Regions from separate parts of the Streptomyces sp. NPDC058295 genome, predicted to be linked through region 2. Evidence: riboswitches for the same ligand, from Rfam matches in the RefSeq annotation. Region 2 holds a riboswitch; the other holds the start of a gene.
The links. A riboswitch is a leader RNA that binds a small molecule or an ion and turns the genes downstream of it on or off. The one in region 2 is predicted to bind S-adenosylmethionine.
Positions count from the first base shown of each region.

Region 1 (4,378 bases), on a different contig from region 2:
GCTCCGGAAGTTCTCCGCGGGCACCCCGTGCAGCGGGTCCTGTGAGGTGAACAGCCCTGGCCAGAAGGCGGCCAGCACCACCAGCACCAGCACCAGGACCGAGGCCAGCAGCCCGGGCCGGCGCAGCAGGAACACCAGGAACCGCCGCGGTCCGACACCGCGTCCGGCACTCGCGGGGCCCGGGTCGGCCCCCGGATCCACCGGCCGGGCCAGGCGGGCCGCGGCTTCGACCGGTCCGACCGGTCCGACCTCTTCGGTAGTTCCTGCCGTCCCTCCCGTTTCGGCGGTTCCGGCGGTTCCGGCGGTGACACCGTCGGCAAGTGTCCGGCTCATGCGGGACGCACCTTCCTGGTCGCCGCCACCACGATCCGCGGGTCGAGCAGCGGGTAGACGAGATCGACGATCAGATTGGCCGCCACGAAGATCAGCGCCCCGAACACCACGACCCCCTGGACCAGCGGGATGTCCTGGACCGTGACCGCGGCGGCGGTCACGCGGCCCAGACCGTCGCGGGAGAACACCGTCTCGACGACGACCGAACCGGCGATCAGCTGGCCGGCCAGCAGTCCGACGACCGTCAGCGCCGGCAGCGAGGCGTTGCGCAGCGCGTGCCGCAGATGAATGCGCAGCCGGCCGGCGCCCTTGGCCCGGGCGGTCTCCACATAGGCCTGGTCCAGCGCCGTGAGCAGGCTCTTGGCCAGCACCTGCGCCACCAGGGCGCCGGTCGGGATCGCCAGCGTGACCGCGGGCAGCACCAGGCCCCGCAGCCCGTCGTTGCCGAACGCGGGGAACAGTCTCGTCCGGAAGGAGAACAGCTCGACGAGGACCAGCCCGACCCAGAACGTCGGCACCGAGACCCCCAGCGGCGGCAGTGACAGCAGCAGCTGCCGCAACCAGCGCCGGGTGGTGTAGGTCGCGAGCACCGCGAGCCCGCCGCCGAGGAACACCGCGAGGAGCAGTGCCGCCCCGGTCAGCTGGAGGGTCTGCGGCAGCGCGTCGGCCAGCGTCGAGGTCACCGGTCGGCCGGTGGACACCGAGTCGCCGAAGTCGCCGCGCACCGCCCTGCCGAGATAGTCGGCGTACTGCGCGAGAATCGGCTTGTCGAAGCCGTACTCGTGCCGCAGTGCCGCGAGTTGGGCCGGATCGACCTGCCCGGTGTCCGCTCCCGCGCCGGCCATCGCCGAGACGGGATCACCGGGCAGGTAGTCCAGTACGAGGAAGGACACCGTGTAGGCCGCCCAGAGCACGCCGAGGGCCTGCGCGAGTCGTTTGACCACATAGAGACGCATGCCGGCGGCTATCCGATCCAGGTGTCGTGCAGCTGGATCCGGCTGGAGGCCTCGAAGTCGAGGTGGTGCACCTTCTTCGCGACCCCGAGCTGGGTCTGGAGCTCCACCACGGGTACGACGTAGGCGTTCTGCACGATCAACTGCTGTGCCTGGGTGACGAGTTGCTTGCGCTTCGCCGCGTCGGTCGTCGCGGCCTGCCGGGTCAGCGCGGTGTCCAGCGGGCCGGCCGGCAGGTGGTAGAAGTTGGCCAGCCGGGTGGAGTACGAGCTGCGCAGGATGTCCGGGTCGGCGCGGGTCACGTTGCCCCACACCGCGTCGAAGTCACCGGACTGAAGGGTCGGGGAGAACTGGGCGATCTGGAGCTGCTTGAGCACCACCTCGACACCGACGGCCTTGAGCTGCTGCTGGATCAGTTCCAGCGCGGGCTGGGTGGTGGCCGCGTTGGCGAACCACTTGACGGTCAGGCTCAGCTTCTTGCCGTCCTTGACCCGGACGCCGTCGCCGCCCGCCCGCCAACCGGCCGAGTCCAGCAGGGACTTCGCCTTGGCCGCGTCGAAGGTCAGGTCGGAGCCGAGATCGGTGTAGTCCGGTGTGGTGTGGGCCAGGATGCTGGTCGCCGGCTCGGTGCCGGTCGGGAACACGGCGTCGACGATCTGCTGCCGGTCGATGGCGAACAGGATCGCCTGGCGTACCTTCGCGTCCTTGAAGAGCGGCCGGGAGTTGTTGAGCCCGAGGTTGAACACCACACCCGGGTTGGCCCGTTGCTGGAGGTTCACCGCGCCGCCGCCCAGCGCCGCCTCGTTGGCCCTGCCGACGCTGCCGATCGCGTCTACCTGGCCGGACTGGAGGCTGCCGGTGCGCACGCCCGCCTCGGGCACCACCTTGAACACCAGCTTGTCCAGGTATGCCTCGCCCTGCTTGGTCCACAGCGAGGAACCCCAGGCGTACTTGGCGCGCTTGGCCAGGGTGATCGACTGGTTCTGCACATAGCCGTTCAGCACGAACGGCCCGGAGCCGACCACTCCCTTGCTGCACTTCTCCTGCGGGCTCCTGCGCACGCTCGCCGACGACTCGATCCCCAGCGAGTGCGTGGCGGTGGCCTGGAGGAACTGCGCGTTGGGCTGCTTGAACTTCACCCGGACCGTGAGCGGGCCCACGGCGGTGGTGCTCTCCACGCCGCTCAGGTACCCCTGGGCGAGGGTGCCGAGGGCGCCGAGCTTCGGAACCGCGTCGAAGTTGTCCTTGACCACCTGCGCGGTGAGCGGTGTCCCGTCGCTGAAGGTCACCCCTGATCTCAGGTGGAACGTGAACGTCGTGGTGTCCGGGCTGATGTCCCAGCTCTTCGCGAGCCACGGCACGATCTTGCCGGTCTTGGGGTCCTGGTCGGTGAGGGAGTCCACGACCTGACGCAGTGAGTAGATGGTGTCGTTGCTGCCCACCTGCTGCGGATCCACGCAGCCGGCGTCGGAACCCACCGCGAAGGTCAGGGTGCCGCCCGACTTCGGGCTGCCGCCCTCGCCGCTCGAGCTGCCGCTGCCGCCCGACGAGCAGGCGCCGAGCAGCAGGCTGCCGGTCACGAGTGCGGCGAGCGCCGCCCATCGGGGGGTACGGGAATCCGGATGCGCTGTCACGGGATGGTTCTCCTACTCCAAGGTCACCGCGCACAGGCCGGTGCGGAACGCGGCCATGGCGATGCGCGGAGGGTGCCTGCCCCGCACGGGCCGGCACTGCTCAGAACTGTTCAGGGGAAGGGGACGTCGACGACCGGGTCGATGGCGACGTCGATGACGGCGTGACCGCGCGGTGGGCGAGGGTCAGCCTGCGGGGTGGGCGTGATCAGCCCTGACACAGACAGCTGGCGGAGCGCTGCAGGTCGATGTGGCGTCGGCGCGAGAATCCGGAGAACAGTGCCGCGGTCGCGATCGAGGCACTCAGGTTGCCGCTGTGCCGCACGCTGGTCCTCCCCGTCTCAGGCCCCTGGACCGGGGCCACGCGCTTGCGGGGTCGGTGACCCCGCCGGGCTTTCACCTGGAGCACCCCACCGCGGAGGAGGGTTGCCGGTCAGCTAGCCAGGGCTTGATGCTGACACTCAATGCCGGGGTCGATCTTACGGAGTACTGACATTATCCGTCAATATCGGTAGGAGAGTTGAACGGCTCCGCCGCACCGGCTTGGACGGCGGGTGTGGCGGAGCGGCGTCAGCGCGCGTCGGCCGCCCGTCCGGTGCGGAGGGCGGCGGCGCGGGTGCTACGGCTTGCGGGCGAGGCCGCCGTGTTCGCCGATCACGTCCGGGGCGGGGGAGGTGGCCTCCGGGCGCCAGAGGGGGACCGAGACGACTCCGGGCTCCAGGAGCTCCAGTCCGTCGAAGTACGCCGTGATCTCGTCGACGGAGCGCAGGTTGTACGGGACGGCGCCGCTCTCGTTGTACGCGTCCTGGGCCTCTTCGAAGACCGGGTCGATGCCCCGCGAACCGTCGTTGACGGAGAGGTAGCTGCCGGACGGCAGTGCCGCCATCAGGCTGGTGACGATGGAGCGGGCCTGGTCGTGGTCGGCGACGTGGCCCAGGATGTTGCTGAGGATGAGCGCGGTGGGACGGCTGAAGTCCAGCGTCTCCGCGGCGCTCGCCAGGATGCGCTCCGGGTCCAGCACGTTGGCGTCGACGTAGGAGGTCGCGCCCTCCGGGGTGGAGTAGAGCAGGGCGCGGGCGTGGGCCAGGACCAGCGGGTCGTTGTCGACGTAGACGATCCGCGTCTCGGGGGCGAGGCGCTGGGCGACCTCATGGGTGTTCTCGGCGGTCGGCAGGCCGGTTCCGACGTCCAGGAACTGCCGTATGCCCGCCTCGGAGACCAGGTACGTGATGTTGCGGCGCAGGAACGCGCGGCTGCTGCGCGCGATGGTGACGATGCCGGGGAACACGGCGGTGTAGGCGTCGCCGGCCTGCTCGTCGACGGGGTAGTTGTCCTTCCCGCCCAGCCAGTAGTTCCAGATGCGGGCCGAGTGCGGCACCGAGGTGTCGATCTTCTGAGGTGCCGCTGAACCGGGCGTGGTCACATGGTCGGTCATGAGGGGTGTCCGTCTTTCGGCCGAGG
Region 1 covers NZ_JBHVYO010000018.1:111,586-115,963, forward strand. Annotated here, with positions in the region: gene ACFVYS_RS20890 (ABC transporter permease) at 1-333, opposite strand, end outside; gene ACFVYS_RS20895 (ABC transporter permease) at 330-1,289, opposite strand; gene ACFVYS_RS20900 (ABC transporter substrate-binding protein) at 1,298-2,920, opposite strand; gene ACFVYS_RS20905 (putative leader peptide) at 3,126-3,317, opposite strand; SAM riboswitch class IV at 3,277-3,386, opposite strand; gene ACFVYS_RS20910 (SAM-dependent methyltransferase) at 3,537-4,352, opposite strand.
Region 1: linked by a shared signal. The riboswitch ahead of ACFVYS_RS20900 (ABC transporter substrate-binding protein) and the one ahead of ACFVYS_RS36700 (aminotransferase class V-fold PLP-dependent enzyme) in region 2 are both predicted to bind S-adenosylmethionine.

Region 2 (4,378 bases):
CTCCCGGACGACCTGCTCTCCGGCACCGGTGTCCGCTTCACCCAGGGCGCGATCCTGTCGATGCCGATCGTCGGCACGTACATCTCGATGTTCCTGTTCGGCGGGGAGTTCCCGGGCCACGACTTCGTGGCGCGGTTCTACTCGATCCACATCCTGCTGCTGCCGGGCATCATGCTCGGGCTGGTGGTCGGCCACCTGATCCTGGTCTTCTACCACAAGCACACGCAGTTCGCGGGCCCCGGAAAGAGCAACAAGAACGTCGTCGGCATGCCGCTGCTGCCGGTGTACATGGCCAAGGCCGGAGGCTTCTTCTTCCTGGTTTTCGGTGTCATCGGGGTCATCGCGGGCATCGCGCAGATCAACCCGATCTGGGCCATGGGCCCCTACCGTCCGGACCAGGTGTCCACCGGCGCCCAGCCCGACTGGTACATGGGCTTCGCCGAGGGTCTGATCCGCTTCATGCCGGGCTGGGAGATCAACATCTGGGGCCACACCCTGGTCCTGGGTGTGTTCATCCCGCTGGTCCTGTTCGGTGTGCTGCTCGCGATTCTCGCGCTCTACCCCTTCATCGAGTCGTGGGTCACGGGCGACAAGCGCGAGCACCACATCCTGGACCGCCCGCGCAACGCCCCGACGCGCACCGCGCTGGGTGTCGCCTGGGTCACGATGTACATGATCATGCTGGTCGGCGGTGGCAACGACCTCTGGGCCACCCACCTCCACCTGTCGATCAACGCGATCACCTGGTTCGTCCGGATCTTCTTCATCGCCGGACCGGTCATCGCGTACATCGTCACCAAGCGGATCTGCCTCGGCCTCCAGCGCCGGGACCGGGACAAGGTGCTGCACGGTCGCGAGACCGGCACCATCAAGCGCCTGCCGCACGGTGAGTTCATCGAGATCCACGAGCCGCTCAGCCAGGAGCAGCTGCACACCCTCACGGCGCACGAGCAGTACGAGCCGGCCGCGATCGGCGCCGCCGTCGACGAGAACGGCGTCGAGCGCAAGGTGAAGGGCAAGGAGAAGCTCCGCGCCAAGATCAGCGGGGCGTACTTCGGTGAGGACCAGCAGATTCCGAAGGCCACCGTCGAGGAGTACAAGGAGATCACGAGCGGCCACGGCCACCACTGATCGCTGAGGCGTCGCCACGCCGCAGGAAAGGGCCCCGTCCGGTCTTCGGACGGGGCCCTTTGCCGTGCCCACGGGCTGGATAGGGTGGGGTGCACCTTGTCACGAGGCGCACGACGGCACACGACGTCCGACGTACCCGACGAACACGACGACACACGCAGGAGCGGCTATGAGCGCTGTGACCCCCGCTGGAGGCGACACCGCGGCGGGCCGTTCCTGGCCCGAGGTACTGAACGGTCTGCTGTACGGCCGCGACCAGGACGCCGACGCCACGTTCTGGGCGCTGGACCGGATCATGCGCGGCGAGGCGACCGACGCGCAGATCGCCGGGTTCGTGGTGGCGCTGCGGGCCAAGGGCGAGACCGTCGCAGAGATCAACGGGCTCGTCCGGGCGATGTACGAGCACGCCAACCTGATCGAGGTGCCCGGCCGGACCGTCGACATCGTCGGCACCGGAGGGGACGGCGCGAAGACGGTCAACATCTCCACGATGTCGGCGATCGTCGTGGCCGGCTCGGGTGCCACGGTCGTCAAGCACGGCAACCGGGCGGCGTCCTCCGCGTCCGGCGCCTCCGACGTCCTGGAGAAGCTCGGCGTCAATCTGGAGCTGACCCCGCGGCGGGTGGCCGAGGTGGCCCAGGAGGCCGGGATCACCTTCTGCTTCGCGATCAAGTTCCATCCGGCGCTGCGTCATGTGGGCGCCGCGCGCGGCCAGTTGGGCATCCGCACGGTGTTCAACGTGCTCGGCCCGCTGACCAACCCCGCCAAGGTGCGGGCCCAGGCGGTCGGGGTCGCGGACCCGCGGATGGCGCCGGTCGTCGCGGGCGTCTTCGCCGAGCGCGGCAACTCGTCCCTGGTCTTCCGGGGCGACGACGGTCTCGACGAGCTGACCACGACGGCCACGTCCCATGTGTGGGTCGTCCGCGACGGCAAGGTCACCGAGGAGACCTTCGACCCGCGTGACGTCGGGCTCGAACTGGTCCCGGTCGAGGCGCTGCGGGGCGGGGACCCGTCGTACAACGCGGAGGTCGCCCGCCGCCTGCTGGAGGGCGAGACGGGCCCGGTGCGGGACGCCGTGCTGCTGAACTCGGCGGCGGCGCTGGTGGCCCTGGAGCCGGGCTCCGGGACCCTTGCCGGGCAACTGCGCGACGGCATGGCCAAGGCGGCCGAGTCGATCGACTCGGGTGCGGCCAAACGGGCGCTGGACCGCTGGGTGGCCGCCACCCAGGCGTGACGGCTCTCCGCTGACCGTCGTCCCGCGATCCGGACACGGGTTGCGGGACGGCGATCACTTCACGTACGTTCCTGTATCAGGTCATGAGTGACAGTCATGAGGCCCCGGCCGACTGTCCGGCAACCCTCCGTCCGTGGCGGGGTGCCCCGGGTGAAGACCAGGTCGTAGGCAGCGAGGTCTACGGCAAGCGCGGACCCCTCGCACTCTTCTGAGTGAGTACCGCCAGGGGTCCTGGTCGTTCGAGGGAGCCTTCCGTGAGCAAGCGAATGCGATAGGGCGTAGAGCCCCGCCTCCGCACACCCCTTTCACTTCCTCCGTGCTAGAGCCATGTCCGCTCGCACGGCGGTTCCCCCTTGCCTCTCACGGGAGTTCGCCATGTCTGTCTCCACCGCTGCCGCCGCCCGTACCGTTTGTGCCCCGCTGCCCGTTCTCGGCCGGGATGTCACCGTCCCGCTCGTGACGGGCGGCGAGGTCACCTACGCGGCGCTCGACTACGCGGCCAGCGCCCCCGCCCTCCAGCGGGTCTGGGACGACGTGGCGGCCTACGCCCCGTACTACGGCAGCGTCCACCGGGGCGCCGGCTACCTCTCGCAGCTGTCCACGGACCTCTTCGAGAACGCCCGCAGGACGGTGACCGAGTTCCTGGACTGCCGCCCCGACGACCAGCTGGTCTTCACCCGCTCGACGACGGACTCCCTCAACCTGCTGGCGCGGGCCCTCCCGGCCGGCTGCCAGGTCTTCGTCTTCGAGACCGAGCACCACGCCTCGCTGCTGCCCTGGCAGGACGCCCGGGTCACCTACCTGGATGCCCCGCGCACCCCGCGCCAGGCCGTCGAGACGCTGGAGCGGGCCCTCGCCGACCGGGACCCCCACGGCCCGGCCCTGGTGTGCGTCACCGGCGCCTCGAACGTCACCGGCGAGCTGTGGCCGGTACGCGAGCTGGCGGCCGCCGCGCACGCCCACGACGCCCGGATCGTCCTGGACGCGGCCCAGCTGGCCCCGCACCACCCGGTCTCCGTGCGGGAGCTCGACGTCGACTGGATCGCCTTCTCCGGTCACAAGCTGTACGCGCCCTTCGGGTCCGGCGTGCTGGCCGGCCGCGCCGACTGGCTGGTGGCGGCCGACCCGTACCTCGCGGGCGGCGGCGCCAGCCGCAAGGTCACGCGGCGCGAGGACGGGGGAGTGGACGTGGAGTGGCACGAGAGCGCCGCCCGCCACGAGGCCGGCTCCCCGAACGTGATCGGCGCCTACTCCATCGCCTCGGCGTGCAAGGCCCTCACCGAGGCGGGCTTCGACAGCCTGGTCGCCCGGGAGGAGTACCTGATCGCGAAGGTGCGGGCCGGTCTGGCCGAGGTCCCGCAGGTGAAGGTGCTGTCCCTGTTCGGCGACGACGCCCCGCGGGTCGGCGTGATCTCCTTCGTCGTCGAGGGCTGGAACAGCTCCCACTTCGCCGCCGCCCTGTCCGCCGAGTACGGCATCGGGGTCCGCGACGGCCTCTTCTGCGCCCACCCCCTGGTCCGTACCCTGCTGGGCAGCGACCCCCGGAACCAGGGCGAGTGCGGCGCCCCCGAGGCGGCTCCCGGCGAGAAGTCGCTCAACGCGATCCGGGTGAGCTTCGGCGCGGGAACCCCGGACGAGCACGTGGAGCGCTTCGTGAGCGCGGTGCGCGAACTGGTGAGCGAGGGCGCGCGGTGGCAGTACCGGACGGAAGACGGCCGCTGCGTGCCCGCGGTCTGAGCGACGGTCCGCCGGGAGGCGGTGTCAGCCGGTCAGGAGTCCAGCCCGATCGCGAACGCCGCCTCCAGGTCGTGCTGCGAGTAGGTGCGGAAGGCGACGTGCGTGTCCGTGCCCTCCACCCCGGGGATCTTGCTGATGCTGCCCGGGATGACCTCCGCCAGGTCCTCGTGCTCCTTCACCCGCACCATGGCGATCAGGTCGTACGTCCCGGTGACGGAGAAGACCTCGCTGACGGAGTCCAGCGAAGCGATCCGCTCCGCGATCTCGGGAATCCGG
Region 2 covers NZ_JBHVYO010000052.1:39,179-43,556, forward strand. Annotated here, with positions in the region: gene ACFVYS_RS36690 (cytochrome bc complex cytochrome b subunit) at 1-1,131, shown strand, start outside; gene trpD (anthranilate phosphoribosyltransferase) at 1,301-2,365, shown strand; SAM riboswitch class IV at 2,445-2,561, shown strand; gene ACFVYS_RS36700 (aminotransferase class V-fold PLP-dependent enzyme) at 2,741-4,102, shown strand; gene ACFVYS_RS36705 (Lrp/AsnC family transcriptional regulator) at 4,135-4,378, opposite strand, start outside.